Regions from separate parts of the Paenibacillus sp. FSL R5-0623 genome, predicted to be linked through region 1. Evidence: predicted binding sites of a transcription regulator. Region 1 holds the regulator's gene; each other region holds the start of a gene.

Region 1 (7,579 bases):
ACCAGATCTATGTGACTCTGGGTGATTTGGTTCGCAAAGGGGACAAATTGCTGCTTGAGGTGAAAGAGGATCAGGATGATTATCAATCGGATAGTCTGATCACGGACATTACAGGATTGTTGAAAGATCTGACCACATTGAAGGAGAATCTACGTTTCTTCATGCGCATGGATGATGCCAAAACGGTATACTGGATGGAAGCTAGCGGCCAGTTCCGAAGTAAATCTCTCCAGCTGTATGCCGTACCTGTAGATGTCAGTGCACAGCTTAAGGATTTGTTTTTTGACAAAAAGAAAAGTGTTGTGCTTACATCGGCTACGCTCTCTGTGGATAAGTCATTCCAGTTCATGATTGAACAGCTTGGCTTGCAGGAAGCTTCCGAGAATAATCGGCTGTTAACTTCTATGCTGCCATCACCTTTCAACTATCGCGATCAGGCACTTCTGGTGATTCCGCGTGATTTCCCAAGTGTGAAGGGAAGTGTGGGTGATGCGCACTTTGTTAATATGCTGGTGCAATCACTCGCAGAGACGGCAATTGCTACGCGGGGACGCATGATGGTTCTGTTTACTTCATACAAGATGCTGCGACAGGTCTATGATCCGCTGAAAGAAGCTCTTTCTGGTAACGACATCTCGTTACTTGGGCAAGGCGTGGATAGTGGAAGCCGATCCAAGTTGACTCGCAGGTTCCAAGATGCCAAAGCAACGGTACTTCTGGGCACTAGCAGCTTCTGGGAGGGTGTAGATATCCCTGGAGAGGCGCTAACCTGTCTCGCTATTGTGCGACTGCCTTTCCAGCCACCGAATCATCCGTTAGTGGAAGCCAAGAGTGAGTTGCTTCAAGAACAGAAGAAAAATCCGTTCATGAAACTGTCTGTGCCACAAGCGGTTATTCGTTTCAAACAGGGATTTGGCCGATTGGTTCGTACAGCAAAGGATAGAGGAATTGTCATTGTTTATGATACACGGGTGATTGAAGCGTACTATGGTAAATTCTTTTTATATTCATTACCTGGTCCCAAAATGGAGCATATGCTCACGGAGCAAATGGTTCCACGAATTACTGAGTGGTTGGAAAAACCTGCTAATGGACAAAAATAATGGTTGTTTTGTTCGTTACATCATTGCATGACACTATTGTTTGGCGTTAAACTTTATTAGATATTCCCGTATCCGATTTAAGCAGTTGCACGCAAGAACTTATAACCTAAATTACAAGGAGCATTCTGTATAAAATGTCACGTTTATCTTTGAGTTTATACAGAATGCTCATCTTTTCATCTATTATTTTATCGTGGCCTTGGTAAGGGGGAGCAAGAATGAAATCGGATAAAATTTCGGAAGCGGTGGTACGACGTCTGCCTGTATACTTGCGTTATTTGAACGAGTTGCATCAGCGTGAGGTGGCTACTGTTTCTTCTCAAGAGCTTGGACAGAGGCTGGATCTGAATCCGGCCCAAATTCGTAAAGACCTGGCTTACTTCGGTGATTTTGGTCGTAAAGGGATCGGGTATGATGTATCCTATTTGATCGAGAAAATTCGTCACATTCTCAAGATCGATCAGCAAATTAATGTAGCTCTGGTAGGCGCGGGTAATCTAGGTCAAGCCTTGTCCAACTACAACGCATATCTGAAAGACAACATGAAGATTGTTGCTGTATTTGATGCATATGGACCGAAGATTGGTAGTCAAATCAACAGTTTGACGGTAAAACCAATGGATGAATTGACGGAAGCGGTTAAAACGGATAACATCCGCATCGGAATTATCACGGTTCCGGATACGGAAGCCCAAAATGTAGCCGATCAGCTTATTGAATCCGGAATCGAAGCGATCCTTAATTTTGCACCAACAATTCTAAAAACACCGCCGCATATCCGCATTCACCATGCTGACTTTACAACGGATCTGCTTAGTTTGGCCTATTACTTGGAGACTGGAAAGGACGACGAGGAAGATGACAACAAATAGATGGGTAATCCACAACGGCAAATTTGCCGTTAATGAAGGCGGCACAACATGGAACGTGGTCCAAGGATACATGGTTGTTGAGAATGACAAGATTGTGCATATTGGTGAGACATTGCCGGATGAAGACAAAAATAGTACCAAAGTAGATGGAAAAGGACTGTTCTTCCTGCCGGGTCTGATCAATACGCATGGTCATGCAGCGATGTCGTTGCTCAGAGGGCACGGAGACGATCTTGCATTGCAAGTATGGTTGCAGGAAAAAATGTGGCCGATGGAAGCGAAAATGACTTCAGAAGATGTATATTGGGGAACCTCGCTATCGGTGCTTGAAATGTTGAAAGGCGGAACTACAGCTTTCCTGGACATGTATGATCACATGGATCAAGTTGCCAAAGTTGTGGAGCAATCAGGCGTTAGAGCAGCACTGGCACGTGGTGTAATCGGGCTGTGCTCGGAAGAAGAGCAATTGCGGAAGCTGGAGGAGTCGGCAGCGTTTGCACGTGAGTGGAATGGACAGGCAGATGGTCGTATAACAACTGTAATCTCGCCACATGCCCCATATACATGCCCTCCTGACTACATAGAGAAGCTTGTACAGGTCGCGAATGACCTAAACCTTCCTCTCCATACACATATGTCTGAAACGCTTCGTGAGGTGGAGCAGAACGTGGCTGATTATGGACTGCGTCCTGTGGCACATCTAGAGAAACTGGGATTTTTCTCTCGTCCATCCCTGGTTGCACATGCGGTGCATCTGAATGACGAAGAAATTGAAATTTTGGCTCGTCATGATGTGGCTGTATCCCATAACCCGGGAAGTAACCTGAAACTCGCTTCCGGTGTTGCGCGGGTACCTGCGTTACTGAAAGCAGGAGTTACCGTGTCACTCGGAACAGACGGACCGGCAAGCAACAACAACCTGGATATGTTCGAGGAAATGAGACTGGCTGCATTGATCCACAAAGGTGTATCTGGTGACCCGACGGCTGTGCCAGCAGGCGAAGCGTTACTCCTCGGAACGTCATACGGTGCCAAATCCATTTTCTTGAACAATACCGGAGCACTTGAGGTCGGCATGAAGGCTGATTTTATCGCTCTTGATATTGAACAGGCACATTTCTATCCACATACAGACCTGATCTCACATACGATCTACTCGGCTTCTGCCAAAGATGTTGAGCACGTATGGGTGGATGGAAAACAAGTGGTCAAACACGGCGAATGTCTGACGCTGGATGAAGAACGCATTTTGCGTGAGTCTCAATTGGCATTTGATGGTCTGCTTGCTCGTTAATTGCAGGACAGAGCATCATAGGGAAAGGAAGTTCGGCTTTTGAAGAAAAAAAAGAAGTGGATATGGATTTCGCTGCTTGCACTGGTTCTGATTCTGTTTGGACTTCAGCGTTATTACGTCTATGTCACGCAGGACCAGCGCAAGGAAGAAGCGCTCGCTATACAGGCAGCACAGAAGCAACTGGGCATTACATCCTATGATGAATTGCGCAAGTACATCTGGGGAGACAAAGAAGGCTCTGACAACATCTACTGGACCCTGATCGGCAAAAATAAGGATAATCAGGATGTTATGGTCTGGGTTAAATTCGATGCAAACAATCAACCGGCTAAGGGTGGAAACGCTGTACACAGTGAGCTGCTGCAGAATGGCATGTCCGAAGCACAGATCCGCAATCGCTTCAGTTCTGAAGTTCCTGCCGGTGAGATTAAACGAATCATGCCCGGAGTTGTGAATGGAATATATGTGTGGCAAGTGTATTATAAAGACGGTACGCATAACCACTATCGCTTTTATCGTTTTAGCAATGGAGAACAGGTGGACCTGATCTACACACTCCCGAACAGCTAGAACAAATAGAGTGACATAACTAGAGAATTAAAGAAATGAAAGAACCGGCAGACGGATATCCGACTGAACCGGTTCTTTGTGTTGTCTGTAAACATTTTTGATTTAAATAGTTAAAATTAATAATTTATTCATATTTTCGCCTTCGAAATTGTATATACGATGTGATATACTCAGATATGTACTCAAAGTTACATTCAAAACAAATAATCCTGTCGAAATTCTCGCAGGAGTCAATATGCACATATTCGTATATACCAATAAGCCAGTAGGTTAGGCCAAAATCTGGGAGGGGTAATTCACTTGAAGCTAAAAGTATTGCCTATTGCTTTAACTGCCGTCATTTCAGCCGTTGTGTTGTTTGGAGGTTGGTTTGTATATCGTCAGGTGGCCGTGCAGAATCCGATTGAAAAGATGGTTACCCAGTACGATGGAGTCAATGACGTTCAATTAACTATTAACCGCAATGACGTACAATTGAAACTGGATCTGCAACCTGATGTTGATTTGGGCAGACTGGTACAATATATTCACAAAGAAGGACAGACCCTGATTGGAACACGTTCACTAAAGTTGGATGTTGTGGATCATTCCAGTGAAGCACTGGAAAGTTGGTGGGGGGATGCGATGTTCACCGTAGCTCAGGCGATGGAGAACAAGCAATACACCGAGATTACACCAACGTTGTCAAAGATGGCGACGAATGGAATGAAGGTAAATACAGCGATGGATGACAACAATGTATATGTCAGTCTCAGAGACGGAGATGCCAGCAAGTTTATTATTCTGCCGCGTGTGCCCGGTCAGATAGGAGTGTGGCCTAATGCCTAAGTGGACAAAAGAAGTCGCCATCGGATTTTTTCCCGTATTGATTATTTTCCTTGCTTTTACTGGTGTTAATATTGTTCCGATTCTGATTGCAGGGGTGCTTGTCGGAGCTTTATTGTTCATGATGCAAATGCGTGGCGGGATTACAGTAGGCGCTGCACAGGAACGTAAACGGAAGAAAAAAGGACCTTCCAAGCTTACTTTTGAAGAAATTGGAGGTCAAGATAGTGCTAAGCAGGAATTGCGTGAAGCGCTTGACTTTCTCATCAAACATGAAGAAATCCGTAAGTTCGGGATTCGCCCGTTAAAAGGGATTTTGCTGACTGGCCCTCCAGGAACGGGGAAAACGTTGATGGCCAAGGCTGCTGCCCATTACACCGATTCTGTTTTTGTAGCAGCATCGGGTAGTGAATTTGTAGAAATGTATGTTGGTGTGGGTGCCAGCAGAATTCGGGATTTGTTCAAGGACGCGAGGACCCGTGCCACCAAGGAAAATAAGGAAAACGCTATTATCTTTATTGATGAGATTGATGTCATTGGGGGTAAACGTGAAGGCGGTCAACAGCGTGAATATGATCAGACCCTGAATCAGCTCCTGACGGAAATGGATGGAATCTATACTTCTGATACGCCAAGAATTCTGGTTATTGCTGCAACAAACCGTAAAGAGATGCTGGATAGCGCCCTGACGCGCCCGGGACGTTTTGACCGCCACATTCAAGTGGACTTGCCTGACAAAAAGGGCAGAAAGCATATTTTGGAACTGCATGCGGTGAATAAACCTCTGATGAAGGAAGTTAATCTGGAGAAAACAGCGGAAGAATCATATGGTTTCTCTGGTGCACAACTCGAAAGTGTGATGAACGAAGCGGCAATATACGCCATGCGGGATGGGCTGTTGAACATCGAACAGCGGCACTTGTCTCTGGCTATTGATAAAGTCATGATGGGTGAGAAGACAGACCGTGAGTCCAGTGTGGAAGAGAAGAAAAGGGTCGCCATTCATGAGTTGGGACATGCCATTATGGCTGAACTCGTTCGTCCAGGCAGTGTTAGTCAGGTGGCACTTAGTCCGCGTGGTCAGGCGCTGGGATATGTACGTCATAACCCGCAACAGGAACAGTTCCTTTATACGAAGCGCTTCCTGGAAGAGCAGATCATGATTGCACTCGGAGGAGCAGCTGCGGAGGAGATGTACTACGGTGGTCGTTCCACAGGTTCACGCAATGACTTCGATCAAGCAACCAATGTTGTACAGACGATGATGGCTTCGGGGTTGACTTCACTTGGGATTGTGAACATGGATATGGTCACAACCGAGGAACTGATGCGAGAGAATAAATTAATTCTGCAAGAACTGATGGAACAGACGAAGCAGTTGCTTGAAGCACAACGGACAATTTTCGACAATTCACTCGACATCTTGATCCGTGAGGAAGTTTTGTCTGGCGAACAATTTCGTTGTCAATTTCGTGACAGTGCCCTTCTACCAGCATAATTTATTTATGCTGGTTATTTTTTTTTACATTTCACTCGTGCTAAGATATTATTATATGTTGGGTCGAAATTTGTAATTTTCGGCGAACAGGGTACAATAGAGAAATAGAGAACCGAAAGGATGGAGCAGAACCATGTTTTTCAAAAAAATAGGAGTTGTCGGCGGCGGTACGATGGGGCAAGGTATTTCCCAGATGCTCGCAGCCAAAGGACTTGATGTGCTTCTCGTGGAGCATACAACACAAAAGCTGGATCATGCATATAACATGATCGAAACCAATCTGGATAAACAACTGGAGAAATGGGCGATTACAAAAGCGGAAAAGAAATTGATTCTTTCCCGTATTACCAAGGTAGCTCATTTAGCTGAACTTGGAACTTGTGACATGGTCATTGAGACGATTTCAGAAGATCTGGATGCGAAAAAAGCAGTATTCAGCCAACTGGACCAAGTTTGCCCAAGCAATGTCATTCTGGCAAGTAATACATCCACGCTGAGTTTGACCGAGCTTGCAAGCTCGACCAAATACCCAGAGCGTGTTATTGGTATGCACTTTATTCACCCGGTATCCCGGGTTGATCTTGTAGAGATTATTCGTGGACTGAAAACTTCGGATACAACATTCGAAGAGACCAGACGTTTTGTTGAAGAAGTAGCGGACAAAAAAGGAGTCATGATCTATGAATCACCTGGATTCGTAACTTCCCGCTTGATCTGCCTGTTGATTAACGAAGCGTTGCATGTATTGCAAGAAGGTGTTGCATCTGCTGAAGATATCGATGACGCAATGCGCATCGGATACAACTTCCAACATGGACCACTCGAAATGGCTGACCGTTTCGGCTTGGATTCTGTTGAAGCTGCACTCGAAAGAATGTTCCGTGAATTCGGAGAATTGAAATATCGTCCTTCTACAGTCCTGAAGAAAATGGTGCGTGCAGGACACCTGGGTGCCAAAACAGGCGAAGGATTCTTCAAGTACGACAAGGATGGTGACCGACTGTGAAAGTACTCGTAATTAATGCGGGGAGTTCCTCGCTCAAATATCAACTGTATAATATGACTGACGAATCTGTACTGGCTAAAGGTCTGGTAGAGCGGATCGGAATGGATTCCTCCATTCTGACACATAAACCGACAGGCCGTGAGGATGTTACAGAAGTTAGTGAAATTTTGGAACACACAACAGCGATCCGTAAAGTCATTGATATTTTGACTCATAAAGAAAATGGTGTACTGGATTCTGTAAGTGAAATTCAAGCTGTTGGACACCGTGTTGTTCACGGTGGTGAAGCATTTAAAGAATCTGCATTGGTAGATGATGCTGCCAAAGCTGAAATTCGTCGTTTGTTCGACTTGGCTCCACTTCATAACCCTGCAGCAATGATGGGTATTCGTGCGGCTGAAGCCAATATGC
Region 2 (7,579 bases), 350 kb from region 1:
ACCATAAGTCTATCAATCTATCTTCCCATCCTGCGTTATGATGCATAAGGTTCATTAGGGTAATGGGAGCATCGTATTCAAGATTCTTTAGAAATCCTTCCGGCAAATAGTCCTGAATATCGGTATCCAAATCAAGCTTTCCCTGTTCTACAAGCTGCATAACACTCGTCCAGACCAATAGTTTAGAAGTTGAACCCCATTCAAATACAGTAGAGGTGTCTGCCTTTCTCTGTTGCTCAAGATCTGCGTATCCATAGGCCTTATTCACAATAGTCTCACCGTTCTTGATAGCTACAACCGAAACGGCAGCGGTATTCTTCTGATTCGTGGCCACATATGAATCAATCGTTTCCTCTAACGATAACAACGCAATTCTGGAGGGCGTAGTCTCTACATTCTCTACCTCAGCGTTTACAGGTACCGCACATGTCGTAATGATGAATGCAAGTATCAGAACACAAGCGATTACTTTATTAACATGGTGATATCTTCGATTAATCTTCATTAGCCACTCTCCTTTATCGTTCTAATATAGTTTTCGTTCCTTTATCACAAAGGTTACAGGGAGCATCTTTGCTTTATTAGCAAAATCATCATTTTACAGTTGCATCAATTATCAAAGTAACATTTTTTAAAAACAAGTCTATCCTCTTCTGCAGCAACACATTTGTGGATGACAAAAGTTGTCCTTTGGTATCCCAAAACAAGCCATTGGCTTAATAATACTACGTTTATCCATGTCACCTTCCTCCAAACTAAGAGTCAATAAAACAATTCCACATTTTGATTAATTTACCTTAATTATTTCTATAATAACCCATGCTGCAATATTTGCGAAGTGAATTTAAAAGCGCATACATTTCTCTCCAAATCAAAAAGAACCCTCCCGCAGGAGCGTTCTCTGTGAATGATTAGCCTAAGCGTACATCAGATCCATATACCCGCGAGTTACATCTTCACCTTCGGCTTGTTCGGGCTGGTCTGCTTGTGCGTGTTCTGCCATGCAAGCCTTCACTGCTTCCTCTGTCGTACAACGATTCGCATCGTCACATGTGTAGCATAATTGAAGCATATATCTGGTTAATTCATCCGCCTGCGTGAATTGAGTTTGACCGTTGGTTCTCATCTTCATCACTCCTTCTCTTGTTGAGTTAAATATATCACCTTCTAGTGGATTTATTTGTGATTTATTTCACAAACTAAGCAAAAAAAGAAAAGGAACTCTTCTGGCTCCTCTCCTTTCTCCTATCTATTCACATCGATAACACTGAACGTTTATAGTACTTTCCAATGTACACCGCCATCTACCGTTTGCAGTAACAGCGATCTTTTGGCATCTGTATTTTCAACCAATATCCAGCCAAGCTTGGGAGTAACCATCTGCATCTTCACAATCTCCGGATAGTCTTCAAGAATTTTCTCCAGTACACTGCTTGCAGGAAGAACGCTCCATGTTTTGCCCGCATCCTTGGTGTGGTAGGTTATGCCCTTTTGCATCGCCCAACCTTCCGATGCGTTCAGAAATACCGGTGAAAGGTTACGATTCGGACCCGTTTGTTTGTTTAAAGTGAAATTGGACAGCTTCCAGCTCTTTCCGCCATCAGTGGTAAAGAATCCATTGAATGTCGTGCTCTCCCCTTGAGAACAGGACATTGACATCCAGGCTGACTGCGCTTCACGTCCAAAAAATTGTGGTGAACTAACACTGAAATTACCACACCCGTTGAATTTGTTTCGATCAAAGAAGGATGGTCCTGTATTCCAGCTCTCACCACCGTCTGATGTTACATATAACTTCGGTGTACCGAACTCAAGCGCTGTTAAGAAACCATGCTTTGGATCCGAGAATGTCATCCCCATGGTGTATCCACGTTTGGAAATTTCTTCTGCTTCCTGTTTGCCATCTTCATCACTGGATAACATCCGATTCCAGGTGATTCCACCGTCCTCGGTGAAGTAAAGTTTCTTGTCCTGTTTACCAATAGCGGTATCGACCGTGGTGAGAATCCAGCCTTTTTCAGGAGATACAAATGAGATCGCAGTCACTTTATCCGTCTTGGACAGAGAAGACAGGCTCCAGGTTACGCCCCCATTGTTGGTGCGAAGCACCATGGTATCTGTTCCACCCATGCCTTCACGAACAATCCAACCATGTGCACGATCTACAAAATAAATGCTTTGTCCATATTTAGGGTTAGCCGGAAACTGTACATTTTCCGAAGGTGAAATATTGGTCCAGGTCTTTCCCTGATCCTGAGTGTAGTACAGGCGCAGTGCATTCCGCGTCACACCCCACGCCAATCCTCCGTTGTCATTGAGCAACTGAAAATCGGTCAAACGGGTCTGTATTTGGTACTTGGCCATATCTGCAGATTCTGTACTGTTCACAGGGGGAACGACAGTTAATGTCTGCCCTGTATTCCCGGCGTCCTCCTGCTGCTGCGGAGGTTCTGCTTCCGGAGGTTGATCTGAGTCGGTGCATGCAGCCAATACAGCTGCTATACCTATAGACAGCAATGCTGTCTGCGCGATTTTAATCCATTGCAAACGCAAGTGGGTTCCACCTCTCTCATCCAATATACAGGCGCGCATGCCTGTCCTATGGCGTTTTATTTACGATTCATCAGAATCCACTGCTCCTATTCTACCACAAACCTTATGTAAAAGGCTCATTGCCGACTCATGGTTGGCCCGCTCCCTTTTTCCAGCTCATACTCTGGGCTATAGGTCGCACATTTATTACCATTAATTTCATCCTAAACTGTTTTTCGACGGAATAATTGGTAAAAAGACATGAAATGTGAACTATTTTATAGACAACACTCGCTTTATATTCTCTAATCCCTTAATATGGATGGGAGTATAACCCAAAAAGGAGATGATATGAACATGACAAATAGTGCAGCTCTGAAACCAAGTCGTGTCGTGATTGTAGGCATGGGTGCGGTGGGAACAACAACGGGATACACGCTAATGCTGAGACAGCGTTCGTCCGAGTTGGTATTTGTGGATGTGAATCATGATAAGGCAACCGGCGAAATGCTGGATATGAACCACGGTCTTCCATTTACGGGAGGCGTGAAAGTATGGGCTGGCGATTATTCCGACTGCAAAGATGCAGATATCATTATTATTACAGCCGGTGCTTCCCAGAAGCCGGGCGAAACCCGGATTGATCTGCTGAAGAAAAATGCAAGCATTTTCAAAGATATTATTGAGCGTATTACTGAAGTGAATTCTCATGGTATTTTACTGATTGCAACCAATCCTGTAGATATTTTGTCCTATACTTCGTGGAAACAAAGCGGATGGCCTGCTTCCCGTGTCATCGGTTCAGGTACATTGCTCGATAGCGCACGTTTCCGTTACCTGATTGGCAAGAATAAAGGGATCGACCCGCGTAGTATTCACGCACACATTATTGGTGAGCATGGAGATTCCGAAGTACCGGTATGGAGCCTGGCTAACGTTGCAGGAACAGATCTGGAATTGGATGAAGAAACACAACAGGATATCTTCGACCGTACCAAAAATGCGGCGTATGAGATTATTAATGCCAAAGGAGCGACTTCCTATGCAATCGCCCTTGCTCTGGACCGCATTGTAGCTGCAATTCTCGGCAACGAAGGCTCCGTTCTGAACGTATCCACTTACCTTGAAGACTACAATGGTGTATCGGATGTTTATCTCGGAGTTCCATGTGTTGTCGATCGCAACGGTGTGCGCGAAATTCTGCCTCTTCCGCTGAATGAATCCGAGAAAGTGGCTTTCCAGGCATCTGCTAACAAATTAAAAGAACAGATCGCTGGATTGGAATAATCCACGTATAAAAAATAACCACCTGTATTCCTGTATTAAGGAGTATCCAGGTGGTTATTAGCTATCTAAATTTCATTTAGTTTACATAACATTTATTCCGTTAAGGTTTTATCTTTGAACATTACTAATTACCAACTCTCCGTTACTCTAAATACCACATTAACTGTGTTCGAGCCTGGACCACCAATGTTCGATACAGCTAAAGTTACAATCTGATTTTCCGGAAGAGTGAAATCCAAAAGTTCTGAAGAGGCCAATATTCTGGTATTCCCTGCTGCCCCTCCTGTAATGCCTTGAAACACCACTTCTCCACCTGTAATTGTTGTAGAGGTATTGTTGACCAGCAGTGCGGTCTCGCTATCAGGAATGATCGTTGTAGCTGTGGGATAATTAACAAAAGCTCCATTTAACGTTCCTCCCACAAGCACTTGGTAACTTAGATCTACGGTTGAAATCACATTAATTTCTTCCAAATTCACCTGAACCGAATTCGTTCTAGCCGAACCCGCTGGAAACACAGCTTTTCTTGTAAATGAAATTACGGGTGTTAATGTTGATGTAACATTAGTTATTCTTCTTCTTTCGGAAGTTACTCTATAGGTTGGTTCATATTTTCCGATAATACTATATTGTCTTCCACCCACAAATATACTATAAGCAGCACCAGTTCCATTATTAGCGACTTGTGCTCTTAACGGAAGATTTGGATCAACAAAGCTTGTTTGACCTGTTGGGGAGAATCGATGAACGGTAACTACCTCTTGGGCTAACGTTACGGGATCAGGGATAACCACTCTAAATTCGATCACTCCGTAACCATACCATGTAAATACAATTTGGTATATGTTCCCTTTTGATAAGTTTAGTGTAGCTCCGCTTGGCCCTGTCCCGTTTAATGGATCTACATTCCATAAGCTTTGAGGAACTGTCGTATCAACTCCTGCTCTTCGTACGGTTACAAACACCGTAGTACTGTTCACTCCAAAAAAGGCTCCGTTTTGAGTATCAAATAATCCCCATTGCGCCACTTGGTTACCTATTGGCAGAGAAGGAATTCGGACCCCTATCCCGGCCTCTCCTGCATAACCTGGTTCATATCGTCCTCGTAATACACTTTCTAAAATGGCCGAGTCTACGCCACTGGCAGTGTTGCTCAAATTATACTCAGTCGCGTTATTTGTAACCGTGCCAGCCCCAGTATTCGTAACTGCATCTCTAAGGATCGATAAACCATACACAGAAGTTAACTCCACAATTGGAGTTTTTTGTACTACACGCAGCTCATCGAATTGCGAACTGACATTTGGCCCAATATTGGAGATGATAATATCTGACAATGTTTCTCCTCCTTTGCAGAAAGAGGGAGAAGAAGTGAATATTCTTCTCCCCGCTTTTATTGACTACCATTCTTCAGTGACACTAAAGGTTGCGGTGACAGAATTCGTACCACCACTTAAGTTAGCTACAGCCAGCGTGACAAATTCAGTGTCTGGTAATTGAAAATCCAATAATGACGCAGAAGCTAAAATTCTGGCACTTCCTTCAACGCCAGCTGCTAAGCCTTGTAGTAGTACTTGACCTCCAGTAATGGTCGTTAGCGTACTATTTACTAACAGACCTGTCTCCGAGTTTGGAATATTCGTCGTAGCCGTTGGATACGTTGCAAAGGCTCCATTAATGGTTCCGCCTAATATGATCTGATAGTATATATCGTCTGAGGTTACAAGGTCGATTCCTTCAAGTTTTACACTGACTGAATTCGTTCTGCCTGAACCTGCCGGGAAAGTTGCTTTTCTTTGGAAGGCCAAAACCGGTGTCAGAGCCCCAGTTGCAGTTACGGTTCTTCTTTCAGAAGTAATTCTGAATACCGGACTATATCTGCCCAAAATGCTATATTGTCTTCCTCCAACAAATAAATTAAGTGCAGATGCTGTTCCACTATTCGAAATTTCAGCACGGAGAGGAAGATTAGGATCGGCCAAGCTTGTTTGCCCGCTTGGTGAGAATCGTTGAACGGTAATTACTTCTTGCGCTAAAGTCGTAGGATCAGGAATAACAACTCTAAACTCAATGACCCCATAACCGTACCAAGTAAATAAAATTTGAAATATATTCCCCTTAGCCAGACTAAGCGTAGCTCCGCTAGGACCAGTTCCATCTAATGTATCCACGTTCCAGGAAGCCTGAGGAATAATCGTGTCAGATCCTGCTCTTCTGACTGCTATAAATATTCCGTTTGCCACACTCTGGCCAAAAAACAAACCATTTTGGTCATCAAAAAGTCCCCATCTCACCACTTGTGTTCCTGTAGGGGCAACAGGCAATCGTACACCGATCCCTGCTTCTCCAGCATACCCTGACTCATACCTTCCCCGTTCTGAGCTTTGAAGTATTGCCGTATCTGCTCCAGATGCTGTCGTGGTTAATTGAAACTCTGTGTTGTTGCTTCCAACCGTTGCAGCACCCAACGTAGAGACGATGTCTCTTAGGTTAGATAGACCATATACTGAAGTCAATTCAATAATCGGCGTTTTTTCACTTGCTCTTAATTCGCTAAATTCAGAACTAACATTTGGGCCTACTCCCACTATCGTTACGGTAGGATCGACTGTACCAGTAGCTCCGGTTGCACCAGTATCTCCAGTAGCTCCAGTAGCACCAGTTGCTCCAGTAGCACCAGTTACTCCAGTTACTCCAGTTGCACCAGTAGCTCCAGTTACACCAGTACCTCCGGTTACACCAGTATCTCCAGTTGCCCCAGTCACTCCAGTTGCCCCAGTCACTCCAGTTGCCCCAGTTGCACCAGTTACTCCAGTTGCTCCAGTTGCTCCAGTTGCTCCAGTTACACCAGTTGCTCCAGTTTCTCCAGTAGCTCCAGTTACACCAGTACCTCCAGTCGCACCAGTATCTCCAGTCGCACCAGTAGCTCCAGTATCTCCAGTAGCACCAGTTACTCCAGTTTCTCCGGTTGCACCAGTATCTCCAGTTGCACCAATAGCTCCAGTTTCACCAGTAGCTCCGGTTACACCAGTAGCTCCAGTTGCACCAGTTGCACCAGTTGCTCCAGTATCTCCAGTTTCTCCGGTTGCACCAGTTTCACCAGTAGCTCCGGTTACACCAGTAGCTCCAGTTGCACCAGTTGCACCAGTTGCACCAGTTGCTCCAGTATCTCCAGTTTCTCCGGTTGCACCAGTTGCACCAGTAGCTCCAGTTACACCAGTTGCCCCAGTTACTCCGGTAACTCCCATGGACTCATTTGCACCTAACAATTCTGAAGATACAATACGATGGGGCGTTACAAGCTGCCCGGCAGAATTCTTTCCCCAAACTGATATTTCTACTTGCTGTTCTGCGAGACCACTTGTTGTAAAGATAAATTCAAATACATCCAGGTTTGCAAAGTAGTTCTTCGTTATTGCTTGATTCGGATTTATACTAACTAATTCAAGTACGTATAGAGTTCTGGTTCCATTCATATAAAATCCCTGAATCAAGATACTCGCATTATTGACCAGATCTCTATTATCGATCTTAATCGTCAGCTGTTGTGTTGGCCTTACGCCACTAACTGGATTATTCTCAATCGGTCCAGTTGATAAAGTAACCATGTTATCCCCTCCCCTCACATGCATATTAATTTTTGGCATCCCCTAACTTCTTTACATAAGGTATTCCAATTATTGCTAAGGGTGAGAGTGATCGCATAATTCAGTATTTGAGAACTCAAAAAGCCTGTCACTTGGACAGGCTTCTCTAAATC
Region 3 (7,579 bases), 2.7 Mb from region 1:
CAGAATGTGTTGGTATCCGACTATGGGCAGGTGGAATTGATCGACTACGGCGGAGTGACGTCGATTGGTCGAAGCGTCAAACAGTTCACCGAATGGTATGATCGGGGCTTCTGGAATGCAGGCAGCCGTACGGCAGATGGTACCTATGATGTATTTGCATTTGCATTATTGTTGATTCATGTTCTTGAAGCAGACGCACTCAAGGCACTGGCAGCCGAAGGATTACCGCAACTGCGAAGTGTGAATCAGCTTGTAGCGCTGGTGGAGCGCAGTGAGCGACTGGGTCCTTTTCGCAATTGGACGATTCAGGCATTACGAGGTCAGTTTCGTGATGCAGGTCATGCGGCACAAGGGTGGAAGGAAATGATGGCACGCCCCACGCCTCTCCGTCGTCGTTCCAAAAGTACAACACCGCGCTGGCTTAAGAACGCATTCGCTGTATCTGTGATATTACTTATTGGAGTGCTCATCTATGCACTACTTTTCTGATCTGTGAGAGTGCATATACATAACGCAAGGAATGAGGAACAGGTATGGAGGCCTTACGCTGGAACATGCTGGTGAAGAACGTGCTGGATGCAGCAGAAGAGCATCAGTTATGGGTTCCCGGGGATCGGATTGTCGTCGCAGTATCGGGCGGGCCGGACTCGGTAGCTTTTTTGCATATCATGCACGAGATCAGCATGCGGCATGTCCCGCTTGAATTAATCTGTGCCCATGTTCATCATGGTTTCCGGACCGAATCTGATGACGAAGCGGAGAAAATGATGGAACTGGCACAGCAACTTGGTATTACATTTGAATGGACCAAGGCCGATGTACCTTCATATATGGAGCTGACGGGTCAAGGACCACAGGAAGCGGCACGCAACAAGCGATATGCCTTTCTGCACGAAGTGGCTTCCAAATATAATGCGGCAAGCATCGCTTTGGCACATCATGCGGATGATCAGGCGGAGACGGTCATGCTTCATTTGCTTCGTGGAACCGGCTTGTCGGGACTCTCAGGAATGAAGTTTAAAAGACGAGAAAAAAATGTGGAACTTATTCGTCCATGCCTTCGTATAAACAAGACAGACCTTGTAGAAGCTTGTAATACCCAAGGTTTTATGTATTTCAATGATGAGAGCAACGCCTTGCGTAAATATCGGCGTAATGCCATTCGCTTGGATGTGCTTCCTTTTTTGGGGCAGTATAATGGACAACTCACGCCGTCATTGAATCGGCTTGCCGAAATTGTGGGTGATGAAGACGATTTCATGGAGCAGAGTGCATATGACACATACAGGTGTCTAGTGCAGGTGAACGGCGGAAGGCAAACCTTTGAGGTGCCTTCCTTCTTGAAGTTACATGTCGCTTTACAACGAAGGTTGATTAAACTAATATTGAATTATCTGCCTTTGGACAGTGATTTTGTCGACTTTACCCGTATAGAAACCATTCGGCACAAGGTCATGGAGACCCATGTGACGACCTGGAGCCTGGATATAGGACAGACACTCGCCTGCACTCGGGAGTATAATCTGATTTCTTTTGGCATACGGACGGACGTACAGGATCAATCTTACGAGTATCGTCTTGCGCAATGGAGTGGAACTTATGAGCTTTCACTCACCCCAATTAACCGGTATATTCGGTTGATGACGGTGAGTCCCGAGGACTATCATGTACCGGAATCGGCGGATCAAGCCGCGTTTGATGCGGATCAACTGCTTATGCCGCTGGTTGTGCGTTCACGGTTACCTGGAGATACCATGAAAGTGATGGGATTAAACGGAAGCAAAAAGGTGAAAAATATTTTCATCGATGAGAAAATCCCCCCATCTGTCCGTCCACGTATTCCTGTGGTATGTGATGGAGCAGGTCATATCATCTGGTTACCGGGTGTTCGACGGTCCAATGTGGCTCCTGTCAGGGAGGGCACTTCCGCAATCCTGTACATGACTGTAGGCGATTCAGCGATTCAGGGGTAGTGGTTATGGTTCAGGTAAGGCTTTCATAGTATAACTTAGGAGGTTCGCACAGTTGCAGAACGACATTCAGGAAGTATTGATCAGTGAAGAAGAAATTCAGAGTAAAGTCAAGGAATTAGGCGCAACACTAAGTGCCGAATATGCAAATCGCAATCCTTTGGTCATTTGTGTGCTCAAGGGTGCGTTTATATTTATGGCTGATTTGGTTAAAAACATAACGGTGCCTGTTGAAATGGATTTTATGGCGGTATCCAGTTACGGCGCTTCCACCAAGTCATCAGGTGTTGTCAAAATCATTAAGGATCTGGATGTATCCGTTGAAGGACGGGAAGTTCTGATTGTCGAAGATATTATCGACAGTGGACTTACACTCAGCTATCTGATTGAACTGCTAGAAAACCGCGGTGCCGAGTCGGTGCGTGTGGTTACGCTGTTCGACAAGCCTTCAGGCCGTAAAGTTGAGTTGGAAGCTCATTACACAGGCTTTGACATTCCTGATGCGTTCATCGTTGGTTACGGTTTGGATTTTGCGGAGAAGTACCGGAACCTACCCTATATCGGGATTTTGAAGCCGGAAGTCTATAGTAGCTAATATCCTGCCCGACCCAAGCCTTGAGCTGTTCTTGGCTTCTGTTGAGAAGCCATGTCGGGCTATGTTAAAATAATTAAAGTGTCTCGAGAGGAGGTAGGGGATGAATCGGTTCATCCGGAATTCTGGTTTTTATTTGATTCTTTTTTTAGTTGTGGTGGGGATAGTCCAGTTCGTCAGCAATGGCGGCGAAGCCACCGATAATCCTAGATATGATCAGTTGCGTGCAGCGATCAAAGCCAACAATGTCTCTGAATTGACGGTTCAATTCAACGGTCAAACGTATCTCGTGACCGGTCAATACAAGAAGGCACCTGATGGCGCCAAATCAGAAAATTTCTCAACGTATATTCCTCCTACGGATGAGGCAATTAGTGAGCTTGTAGCTGCAAGTGAAACTAACAATTTCCAATATCATCAGGAGCCAATGAAAGGTGACAGCATCTGGTTGACGTTGCTGACTTCCTTTATTCCTTTGATCATTATGTTCCTGCTGTTCTTCTTCCTGTTTAATCAGGCTCAAGGCGGCGGCGGTAAAGTAATGAACTTTGGTAAAAGCCGTGCTCGTCTCTACAACGAAGAGAAGAAGCGGGTTACATTTGAAGATGTTGCGGGTGCTGACGAAGAGAAACAGGAACTTGTTGAGGTTGTAGACTTCCTCAAGGACCCTCGGAAATTCGCAGCAGTAGGTGCTCGGATTCCTAAGGGCGTATTGCTCGTAGGGCCTCCAGGTACTGGTAAAACGTTGCTCGCTCGTGCCGTAGCCGGTGAAGCGGGTGTACCATTCTTCACTATTTCAGGTTCCGACTTCGTGGAAATGTTTGTCGGTGTCGGTGCATCACGTGTACGTGATTTGTTTGAAAATGCGAAGAAAAATGCCCCATGTATCATCTTTATCGATGAGATTGATGCTGTAGGACGTCAGCGTGGTGCTGGTCTCGGTGGTGGTCACGATGAACGTGAACAGACACTCAACCAGTTGCTCGTTGAGATGGACGGATTCGGAGTTAACGAAGGTATTATCATCATAGCCGCAACAAACCGTGCAGATATTTTGGACCCTGCCTTGCTGCGTCCAGGACGTTTTGACCGTCAAATTACGGTTGACCGCCCTGATGTAAGAGGTCGTGAAGCTGTCCTGAAAGTACATTCCCGTAATAAACCGCTGACCAAAGATGTGAAGATGGATATTATCGCGAAGCGTACAACAGGTTTCTCTGGTGCGGATTTGGAGAATCTCTTGAACGAAGCGGCATTGCTTGCAGCGCGTCGTAACCGTAAAGATATTTCCATGAAGGAAGTTGACGAAGCGATTGACCGTGTCATCGTTGGTACGGAGAAGAAAAGCCGTGTCATCAGTGATCGCGAGAAACGAATCGTTGCTTATCACGAAGCAGGTCATACCATTGTAGGATACTTCCTCGAACATGCTGATATGGTACATAAAGTGACCATTATTCCGCGCGGACGTGCGGGTGGATATGTAATCATGTTGCCAAAAGAAGACCGTATGCTGGTTACCAAGCAGGAACTGCTGGATAAAGTAACCGGACTTCTCGGGGGTCGTGTAGCTGAAGAATTGTTCATCGGAGAAATTGGTACTGGTGCATACAGTGACTTCCAGCAAGCGACAGGTATTGTTCGCAGCATGGTTATGGAATACGGTATGAGTGAGAAATTGGGACCTATGCAATTCGGAAGTTCACAAGGACAGGTATTCCTTGGTCGGGATATCGGTCATGAACAGAATTACTCGGATTCCATTGCTTACGAGATTGATCAGGAAATGCAACGCTTTATCAATGACTGTTATGAGAAGTGTAAGGACTTGCTTGTTAAACATTCAAAAGAGATGCACCTGATCGCTCAAACTTTGCTTGAGGTTGAGACATTGGAAATGGATCAGATCAAGCAATTGATCGAAACAGGTTCTTTGACTCCAAAAGCAGAGAATGACAATGATGGTGAAGGCACACCAACTGAAGGCGGAGAACCAATCATCGACACTATCGGTGATGTGCGTGTTCGTATTCAAGGTAAAGATGAAACGCCTGAACCGCCAGCCGGAGATATTCCAAACGAAGCTCCGAATCTGGAAAAGGGTAATAACAATAACCCGGATGATGGCGGAACGAAGCCAACGTCTTAATGCACAATACATCTGGCTATGATAGCAGGTGAAATCAAGAGAGCCCTAGAGGCTCTCTTTTTTTTATCCATTATTTTAAAAGAGGATAGATAAAGATAAACGGGAGTTAGATGGCGAACCAGTTAGCAAACAGGTGGTTACAGCGCTGTTCCGGGCCTTTTTCATTTATTGACAGAGTCGTGAACGTTGTGTAAATTAGTTGTTAAACCGCTTGTGATTCGTTTCTCAAGCGAAGATAACGACTTAGGTTAGCCCACGAAACAGCGCATGACGCTGTCCCGATAAAGGAGAGGATCACAGGTGGAAGCTCTGGCTTTAGAGCGCAAGGCTGAGATGAACCGCGAGCTGCGTGAGCGGCTTATGGTGTTGAAGAAGGAACGTAATGCCATTATTCTTGCCCATTATTATCAACGTGACGAAGTACAGGAGGTTGCCGACTTCCGTGGAGATTCGTTTCTGTTAGCCCAGAAGGCAGCACAAACAGATGCGGATGTGATTGTTTTCTGTGGTGTTCATTTTATGGGTGAAAGCGCTAAAATTCTTGCGCCAAATAAAACAGTTATTATCCCGGACGAGCGTGCGGGCTGCCCAATGGCAGATATGGTGAATGTGGATGGACTACGCAAATTGAAAGCACAACATCCTAATGCCAAGGTGGTTACGTATATCAATTCCTCGGCAGAGATCAAGGCAGAAACTGACATCTGTTGTACATCGGCGAACGCAGTCCGGGTTATTCAATCGGTGGATTCCGACGAGATTATCTGGGTACCGGATAAAAACCTGGGACATTATGTGCAGCAGCATACAGACAAGAAAATGATTATCTGGGAAGGTTACTGCAACACTCACGATATGCTTACAGTCAAAGATGTGGTGGAGATGAGAGCCAAGCATCCAAATGCAGAGTTTGTTGTCCATCCAGAGTGTCGCCCTGAGGTTGTGGAAATGGGTGATTTTGTAGGCAGCACAACAGCTATTCTGGAGTATTGCAAAAATTCATCAGCGAAGGAATTTATCGTAGGTACCGAAGATGGTACAGGATATCAGCTTCGTCTGGATAGTCCGGATAAACAGTTCCACTTTGCTACCAAGTTCCTCGTATGTCCCAACATGAAGGTAAACAACTTGAAGAAACTGGTGAAATGCCTGGAAACGATGAAGCCACAAATCTACGTTCCACCGGCCGTTGCCGACAAAGCCAGAGAATCACTAGAGCGCATGTTGTTGGTAAAGTAGGATGCGCTACTCTTGCTCCAAGACAGGTGAATAACATGATACCGCAATATTTAGTTGATTTTGATCTGTCTGCGCTACCCACGGTAGAGACGGATGTACTGGTTATAGGCTCAGGGATTGCTGGTTTGTTTACTGCCATTAAGGCAAGTGAACAACAACGTGTATTAATGATCACTAAGAAGTCATTACTTGAAAGTAACACCAGATATGCGCAGGGAGGCATCGCTGCGGTTATTGCTGAGGATGATTCACCTGCTTACCACTTGCAAGACACACTTGTAGCAGGAGCGGGCTTATGCCGCTCCGAAGCGGTAGAGGTATTGGTGAATGAGGGTCCGGACGGAGTGAAGGAACTGATTCGTTTGGGTACTTTATTTGATCTGGAGAACGGCGAGTTGGCGTTGACGCAGGAAGGTGCGCATAGCCACCGCCGTATTTTGCATGCCAACGGAGATGCAACGGGATATGAGATTGTACGTGCGCTTGCTGTTGAAGTGAATGAGCATCCCGGGATTGAAGTATGGGATGAGCATTTTGTTGTTGACCTGATTACAGATCGAGGGGAATGCATTGGCGCTCTGGTTCAGAAGGATGACGGATCGCAAGTGTTTGTGAAGGCACAGGCAACCGTTCTTTGCTCTGGTGGGGCAGGACAACTGTACCGATACACGACGAATCCGGATGTAGCTACTGCCGATGGTGTAGCCATGGCTTATCGGGCTGGGGCTATTGTTCGTGACATGGAATTTATCCAATTCCACCCCACCTCTCTTTGTTACCCTGGGGCCCCGCGCTTCCTTGTGTCAGAAGCCGTACGTGGCGAAGGAGCATATTTGCGCAATGTGAAGGGTGAGCGCTTCATGGATCGTTATCATGTCCAGCTTGAACTGGCCCCACGCGATATCGTGGCACGAGCGATTGTTAGTGAGATGGAGTCCACCAACAGTACCTTTGTGTACTTGGACATTACACATGAACAGCCAGAGATGATCAAGCATCGGTTCCCTACCATATATGAGACTTGTATGCGTTATGGATTAGACATGACAACGGACTGGATTCCGGTTGCACCTGCTGCCCATTACATGATGGGTGGAGTGAAAACGGATTTAAGTGGAGAGAGCAGCATCTCCCGATTATTTGCTTGTGGCGAGGTGTCTTCTACAGGAGTGCATGGAGCCAACCGTCTGGCAAGCAACTCCTTGTCAGAAGCGATTGTATTTGGGCGGAGAATTGTTGATCGTATTCAATCTCTACCTGCGCTTGGTTTATTACAAGCAAGAGGGGCTGCGCCTTCATCTGTGGACATGAATAACATGAATAGCAAGATCATGAAAGAGCAAAAACCTATATCTGAAAGACGTTTACGACTACAGAAAATGATGGTTCGTCAGGTAGGCTTGCGCCGGAATGGTGAGGACCTGCAGAAGGCCATGGACAAGCTGCAACAGGAATTGCAATTTTTTGATCAGACACTCACTCATAAGGAAGAGTTGGAGTATGCCAACCTTCTGACCTGTGCCTGGTTAGTTACCAGCGGGGCATTACACCGCGAGGAGAGTCGGGGGGCTCACTATCGTGAGGATTTCCCGGCGCGTGATGATATCGTGTGGCAGAAGCATAGTCTGC
Region 4 (7,579 bases), 890 kb from region 1:
GAAAGTAGAGCGATTTCCCGAACGAGTCTGTGCTCCTCTACCTGAAGATATCTAATGCACTCATGCGGGTTTCTGGCTGTGCTAGGTATAAACGTGAGACCGATCTCCGCTTCAACAAGGGCTGTTAATCTTGCAGGCTCATCACCTTCATATACATACTTCGGTACAAAACCAACGGATTGACATACGGAATCTACCATATCACGAACCCCATACCCTTGCTTCACCCCAACAAACCGCTCGTCCTTAAGCTCGGTTAATTGAATGCTGCTTCGATCTGCATATCGATGACCCATAGGAACAGCGACTACAATCGGATCGTCATATAGGATCTGACATTCGATATCGTCACCATGAATCGGAGGGGAGGAGAGACAAAAGTCCACCTCGCCCCGATGTAGAAGTCTGGACATGTTTTCTAACGAAACCATTTGCACATGAAATTGAATGTCCGGTTTGTTTTTCCGGAATTCCCGTAGTATACCTGGCAAAGTACTTGCCGTAGTCACCGCCAATTGCAGTGTACCCTGATCCGGGTTGGAGAGGTCAGCGATTTCCCGCTTTCCTTGTTCCAATTCAAATAAGGCTTTTTCAGTTCGCTGAAGAAATGTTCTTCCAAAGTCGTTTAATCGCAGCTTTCTCCCGATTCGATCAAATAAAGGGACTCCGAGGTCGTCCTCTAATCGTTGTATCGTTTTGCTCAGGGAGGATTGCGTGACATGCAGCTTTCCCGCAGCTTCCGTAACATGTTCGCATCGGGCCACCGTCAGGAAATATTTTAGTTGAAGAAGTTCCATTTGCACCATTCCTTCATTCCTTCTAGTTCATCAAATCATAACATATAATGCGTTGGAATAAATGAATGTTTTCAAGTAAGATGACAGCAGAAGAAGGAGTGATGCACCCATGAACGTTCGAAATAAAGGATTGATGTTAGCTGTTGGACTCGGAATTATGTTGAATCCGTTGAATTCCTCCATGATTTCTGTGGCAATCTCCAGGTTACAACAAGTGTATCAACTTAATTTTACAGCCGTCTCGTGGATTATTTTATCATTTTACATTGCCAGTGCTGTCGCTCAACCCGTCATGGGCAAGTGTAGTGATTTGTTTGGCCGCAGGAAGATCTTCCTCATGGGTCTTATTATTGTTTTTGTATCGTCCATGCTAGCTCCGTGGTCTCCCAGTTTTTCGTGGCTCATCGTATTCCGGATCATTCAATCGATTGGCACAAGCATGATGGTGGCCGTCGGAATGGCGATTGTCAGAATTAACGTGACTGACAAGCAAGCCTCCGCCTTGTCCACCTTGGCTATATTCCTTTCTGGAGCGGCTGCGATCGGGCCCTTTATTGGTGGAGTATTGATTCATTGGTGGGACTGGCATAGCATATTCATCGTTAATATTCCGTTTGTCATGGCAAGTTTTTGGTTCGCCTGGAAAACAATCCCGAAGGACGAGCAATCCCCGTCTATCTCTGGTGACATATCCATTCGGAAATGGCTTGCGTTAATTGACGCACCAGGCATCCTGATGTTTACGGTAGCCTTGGTAACTCTGCTCATCGGTTTACGTTCAGTAAATTCCACAGGAGATATTTCAACATGGCATCTGCTGACAGGAGCGATCGGGTTAATCGCACTCGTTATGTTCATTCGACATGAATTAAAAGCGGCCACGCCTTTCATCCCTTTGCGAACCTTTGCCACATATCCCGAGATGACTTGGGTGAATGTGCAATACATGCTGGTAAATATCCTGTTTTACGCACTATTTTTTGGAGTTCCTACGTATTTGAAGCAGATACGACATCTCAATGAAGTTCATACAGGAATGAGTATGCTAGCTTTGGGGTTATGTTCAGTCATTATTGCTCCGATTGCAGGGCGCTGGATTGACAGATCAGGATCACGGCCAGCTCTGATCGTATCCGCTTCTTTAATGACATTTGGCTCTATATTAATCGTTGTTATGAATGAAACTTCTCCAATCTTCATAATCATTGTTGCTTTAGCTTTATTTGGAATAAGTAACGGCCTAAACGCGGTCGGCATGCAAGCAGCACTGTTTAAAAGCACACCGAAAGAAATGATTGGAGTGGCATCGGGTATTTTTAATACATCACGCTACTTGGGGACCATTTTATCGTCGTTATTGATTGGAATTGTTATGGGGGATACATTCAATGTGACAGGATTTCAGATGCTTGGAATCATCCTTACGGTATTAGCTGCATCACTGATCATCATGAGCATACGTCGCGAGGCAGGTTTGGTGAGTCCGGAGCAAGGAAGCAAGTAAAATAGAGAATCTGCCTTGCAATAACACGTTTACACCCAATGAATCAATAGCTCCATTGGGTGTATTTTTTGATTTTCACCAAGTTGTCAGAAAGAGTTGATCCTTTCTTGAACGTTTAGGGTAGAAGCCGTGTCTTTGATTGAATTAGGTAAAAATAAAGATATAATAATTTTGATTAATAGGCTTGGTTGGTACATTAAGTGCATCAATATCAGATTTTAATAGGCACCCAATGCTTCTTATTATCGGGGGCCTACAGGAGTAAACGCATTATAGGTGTGGCAAGATATCGTCATACCTAACTTTGTGAAATTTTTCGCAACTCTGCATTGAGCTTGGCCAAATCTGATATTGAATGTTTCTAAATTGAACAGAGTTTGAAAGGAGGCAACACAAAGAATGGCTATTGATACGGTTTTATGGAGCAGGCTAGTGACTGGTTTGACGCTCGGGTTCCACGTTATTTTTGCAACGCTTGGTGTCGGCGTACCTTTGATGATTGCTATTGCAGAGTTCATCGGCATTCGGAAGAAGGATCACCATTACATACTTATGGCAAAGAGGTGGTCCAGAGGGTTTGTCATTTCTGTGGCGGTTGGTGTTGTGACAGGTACAGCGATATCACTACAGTTGGCCCTGGTATGGCCGAATTTTATGAAGCTGGCCGGGAATGTCATTGCACTGCCACTATTTATGGAAGTATTCGCATTCTTTTTTGAAGCCATCTTCCTGGGAATTTACTTGTATACGTGGGATCGGTTCAAAAATCCGTATATCCACTGGTTGCTGACCATCCCAATTGTCGCCGGGGCAGGCATGTCTGCTGTTTTTATTACAACAGTGAACGGATTCATGAACCAGCCTGAAGGTTTTGTCATGGAAGCAGGTCAATTCATGGCAGTGAACCCCGTGCAAGCGATGCTGAATACGGCGACGTTCTCCAAAGTGTTCCATGTATTAAGCTCGGCTTATCTGACAGGAGCTGCCCTGTTAGCAGGAATAGCAGCCTTTGCGATGTTGAGAAAAGGAGTGTCCGCCTACCACAAAAAAGGCCTGAACCTCATGATGGCCGTTGTGCTGGTATTCAGTTTATTAAATTCCTTAGCTGGAGATGTATCTGCCAAGTTTTTGGCTGAGCATCAGCCGGAGAAGCTCGCAGCTGCCGAGTGGCATTTCGAGACGGAAAGCGGAGCGGATTTGATTTTTTTGGGATGGCTGAATGCTGAACATGAAATTATAGGCGCACTACATTTGCCGAAGGTGCTCAGTTTCCTTGCCTTTGGAGACTTTAACGCCGAGGTAACCGGGCTGAACGAATTTCCACCAGATGAACACCCGCCCTTACTTGTGCATTATTTGTTTGATCTAATGGCTGGAATCGGATTCGCTCTGCTTGCGATCTCATCTCTGTATTTCCTGTTTGTGTTTTGGAAGAAACGTAATCAGTTTAACAAGTGGATGCTTCGTATGGTTGCACTCAGTGCACCGCTCGCTTTTCTGGCCGTTGAGATGGGCTGGTTCTATGCAGAGATCGGGCGGCAGCCATGGATCATCCGAGGTTATATGCGAGTGGAAGAGGCCACTACTTCTTCACCGAGTGTAAGAATTTTATTTTTCGTGTTCTTGCTTCTATACATCGTGCTCGGCGTCATCTGTGTTCTCGTATTGAGACGTCTGTTCAATAATAATCCTGCTGAGCTTGAGATGGAGAAATGGTTGAAAGAGAAGCATGAACAATCAGCCAAGAAAGGGGATCAGGCCTGATGAGTTATGAATTGATTGGTATATCTGTACTCTGGCTGTTCTTATACGGCTATCTGATTGTAGCTTCCATTGATTTTGGAGCAGGTTTTTTCGCCTTTTATGCACGCCTGACAAAGCAGGATCACCTGATTAATCGTCTGATCTCCCGTTATCTATCACCGGTTTGGGAGATCACCAATGTATTTTTTGTCTTTTTCTATATTGGCATCGTTGGATTTTTTCCGGATACCGCTTACTATTATGGCTCTGCGCTGCTTGTTCCGGGAAGTATTGCCGTCATTTTACTTGCTATTCGTGGTTCATTCTACGCCTTTGAGAACTATGGATCCAAAAATAACATCGTATATCTGTTTTTATACGGGGCTACCGGGTTGCTTATTCCAGCGTCATTGTCTGTGGCACTAACATTGTCTGAAGGTGGCTTTATTTTGAAGCAGGCAGATACCGTTTCCCTAGATTACTGGGCGTTATTTACCAATCCGTTATCATGGAGCATCGTTGGACTGGCAATTGTATCCGTATTGTTCATTAGCGGGTCATTTCTCACATTTTACGCTTCTCGGGCAGAGGATCATTCGGCATTGAAACTGATGCGGAACTATGCTTTGTTCTGGAGCACACCGACCATTATTCTCGCGCTGACTGCATTTATATATTTGGGTCAACACAATGAGCGTCATTTTCAAAACATGATGGATTTATGGTGGCTACTGGCGCTTTCCGTTGCGTTTTTCATGATCGCCATGTGGCTGTTATATAACGGACGCCGTTACGGTTTAGCTTTTATATGTATCATGCTGCAATTTTTCACAGCCTTTTTCGCTTACGGGATTGGGCAATATCCTTACATTCTTGATCCATACATCACGATTCAGAGCAGCGCCACATCACCTGCAATGGGCTTTGCACTCGTCGTAGTGTTTATCGGTGGTCTGTGTCTGTTAATTCCTTCTCTGATTCTGGTCTTCAAACTGTTCCTATTTGATGCGGATTATGTGAAAGGGAAAAAATAAAGGAGGAGCGTTCAATGAAGAGGAGAGCCAAATCCAATCTGATCTCGCAGCAAATGTCTTTACAACGAAAAAACAGACTTCTCCTTGCGATCATTTCGCTAGCCCTTGGTGTAGCTATTATAAGCCAGGCCACCTTGGTGGCTGAAGCAGTCCAGCGAATCTTTGTTGAGAAAGCTTCCTTTTCATCAGTGATCCTGTTGCTTGGCCTATTACTGGTTGTTATGGCTGTACGCTCACTGTTGTCGTATGGTAATGGGAAAGTGGGCTTGCATATGGCAGCCCGTGCCAAGACGAATATGCGAGCATCTGTGTTGCAAAATCTGACCCGCGCTTCCATGCCTTCAACCCTTCGTGGGCAGACGGGAGGAAAGGTCAGCGTTGCTTTGGATGCTGTGGATGAGGCTGACAGTTATTTCAGTCAATATATGCCTCGAATGATGGAAGCTGCGATGATCCCGATTCTGATTCTGGTTGTTACGTTTACGCAGCACGCCAACACAGGCTGGATTATGCTGTTTACGGCACCGTTTATCCCGCTGTTCATGATCCTGGTTGGGCTCCAGACAAAGAACAAATCAGAAGAGAAATACGCGCAACTTGCCGAGTTTTCCGGTACATTCCTGGATTCGCTTCAAGGGCTGGTTACGTTAAAAATATTCGGACGGGCTAAACGTCAGCAACAGGAGATTGAACGCAGCAGTCTGGGGTATCGTGATGCCACCATGGGCATTTTGAAGATTGCATTTACAAATACGTTTATGCTGGAATCGATCGTGATGTTAAGCATTGGTATCGTCGCGCTTGAACTGGCTATCCAGTTACTCGTGTTCAAATCGATGAGCTTCCATACAGCCTTTCTTGTGTTGTTACTCGTCCCTGAGTTTTACAGTCTGTTGAAGAATACGGGAACTGCTTTTCACAGCGGTCGAACCAGTATGGGGGCGATTCGCAAGGTGGAACAAATGCTTGAGGAAACAAGTATCAAGAGCATGCCAAGCGAGCATGAGAATGTTGAGAAGGCCACACATACCAGTGATACTAATGATCAGATCGTGCAGCAGACTGGGGTACACGCCCCTCTCGCCGAGTTGATATCAATGCCACCAACCATTGAACTGAATGATGTCCGATTCCAGTACACACCTGATTCCTTTGGACTTGAGACAGGACAGATCTCGATTGGACCAGGAGAACAGATCGCGATTGTAGGCAAAAGTGGATCAGGTAAAACCACGCTGCTTCATCTCATTGCCGGTTTGCTGAAACCAGATTCGGGAGCGGTTCTGGTTAACGGAAGCCAGCTTTCGCAACATGATGAGGCTGCATGGTTTGAACGTGTTAGCTATATTACACAGCATCCGTATATTTTTGCAGGTACATTTGCCGAAAATATCGCGATTGGCGCGGGTCGGAACGTCTCCAGAGCTGAAATTGAGCAGGCGGCAGAGGAAGCAGGGCTTGCTGGCGTTGTTGCTCAATTGGAGCAGGGCTTGGATACGTTTGTTGGTGAAGGTGGCCGGGGGCTGTCTGGCGGGGAAAAGCAAAGACTTGCTTTGGCACGTGCTTTTCTGAAGCGACCAGCTGTTATTTTATTCGACGAACCCACCGTTGGACTGGATCTGCACACCGAGCGGGTACTGCAACGATCCATTGCAGCGTTGGGTAAAACGGCGACGATGATTACGGTAGCTCACCGATTATACACAATTCAACATGCGGACAACATTTTGTTCATGGAGGATGGGGTATTGGTGGATTCGGGAAATCATGAAGCGCTTCTGGCGCGCCTGCCTCAGTATACGGAGATGGTGGATTTTCAACGGAAAGGAGGAATAGCATGAATGAGCTGACGATTCTGTCAAAGGCGATGATTCAGGAGCGCAATGATATTTTGCTTTCGATATTGGGCGGATTTATCGCCGGCATAGCAGGGGTAGCTCTCTTTTCCGCGAGCGGCTACATGATATCGCAAACGGTATTTGCGCCACCGCTGTATACCTTAATTGTACTCACTTCCATGGTCAAACTGCTCGGTTTCCTTCGAGCGGCAAGTCGTTACGGAGAACGCTTGTATTCCCACAGGGCGACATTCTCCATGCTGAGCCGCTTGCGGACGTCCTTTTTTGCCAAACTGATCCCGGTAACGCCAGGTATATTGAACAAAAACCGAAGCGGGGATCTGCTTGCACGGATTGTAGGTGATGTGGAAAGCTTGCAAAATTACTTTTTGCGGGTCGCGTATCCACCCATCATGGTTGTTATGGTATTTTTGGCTACCATGCTGTTCACTTCAGCCTTTTCAATCTGGATTGCGTGTTTGTTAGTACTAGGCATGCTGATCACGGCATTTGTTGTACCGGGTATTGTCTTGTTGGGTCAGCGAAAAATACATGGACGTGTTCGTCAGCAACGGGCTGTACTCTCCACGGAAGTAACCGAAGTGTTGTATGGTTTCAGGGATTTGAAAGTGTACGGCCAATTGGAACAGCGTGAGCAACAGC

What was found. The regulator Rex, encoded in region 1, represses fermentation and respiration genes when NADH is low (regulators of the CRP and FNR family bind a similar motif). The targets are predictions, from matches to a motif close to TTGTGAAATATTTCACAA.
Region 2: MKY92_RS17325 (L-lactate dehydrogenase) is a predicted target of Rex. The motif match lies at 2,799-2,816, and genes of this name have one in related genera.
Region 3: nadA (quinolinate synthase NadA) is a predicted target of Rex. The motif match lies at 4,923-4,940, and genes of this name have one in related genera.
Region 4: MKY92_RS14965 (cytochrome ubiquinol oxidase subunit I) is a predicted target of Rex. The motif match lies at 2,606-2,623, and genes of this name have one in related genera.

Annotation. Positions count from the first base shown of each region.
Region 1 is NZ_CP150233.1:4,306,678-4,314,256, reverse strand. It holds gene dinG (ATP-dependent DNA helicase DinG) at 1-1,103, shown strand, start outside; gene MKY92_RS18795 (redox-sensing transcriptional repressor Rex) at 1,322-1,975, shown strand; gene MKY92_RS18790 (amidohydrolase) at 1,962-3,269, shown strand; gene MKY92_RS18785 (DUF5590 domain-containing protein) at 3,309-3,839, shown strand; gene MKY92_RS18780 (hypothetical protein) at 4,140-4,667, shown strand; gene MKY92_RS18775 (AAA family ATPase) at 4,660-6,162, shown strand; gene MKY92_RS18770 (3-hydroxyacyl-CoA dehydrogenase NAD-binding domain-containing protein) at 6,296-7,168, shown strand; gene MKY92_RS18765 (acetate kinase) at 7,165-7,579, shown strand, end outside.
Region 2 is NZ_CP150233.1:3,961,663-3,969,241, forward strand. It holds gene MKY92_RS17310 (serine hydrolase domain-containing protein) at 1-505, opposite strand, end outside; gene MKY92_RS17315 (hypothetical protein) at 917-1,126, opposite strand; gene MKY92_RS17320 (YCF48-related protein) at 1,276-2,553, opposite strand; gene MKY92_RS17325 (L-lactate dehydrogenase) at 2,890-3,819, shown strand; gene MKY92_RS17330 (hypothetical protein) at 3,948-5,156, opposite strand; gene MKY92_RS17335 (hypothetical protein) at 5,220-7,427, opposite strand.
Region 3 is NZ_CP150233.1:62,343-69,921, forward strand. It holds gene MKY92_RS00300 (serine/threonine protein kinase) at 1-489, shown strand, start outside; gene tilS (tRNA lysidine(34) synthetase TilS) at 534-1,973, shown strand; gene hpt (hypoxanthine phosphoribosyltransferase) at 2,026-2,565, shown strand; gene ftsH (ATP-dependent zinc metalloprotease FtsH) at 2,666-4,711, shown strand; gene nadA (quinolinate synthase NadA) at 5,012-5,950, shown strand; gene nadB (L-aspartate oxidase) at 5,986-7,579, shown strand, end outside.
Region 4 is NZ_CP150233.1:3,413,315-3,420,893, forward strand. It holds gene MKY92_RS14955 (LysR family transcriptional regulator) at 1-797, opposite strand, end outside; gene MKY92_RS14960 (MFS transporter) at 907-2,301, shown strand; gene MKY92_RS14965 (cytochrome ubiquinol oxidase subunit I) at 2,701-4,065, shown strand; gene MKY92_RS14970 (cytochrome d ubiquinol oxidase subunit II) at 4,065-5,078, shown strand; gene cydD (thiol reductant ABC exporter subunit CydD) at 5,093-6,919, shown strand; gene cydC (thiol reductant ABC exporter subunit CydC) at 6,916-7,579, shown strand, end outside.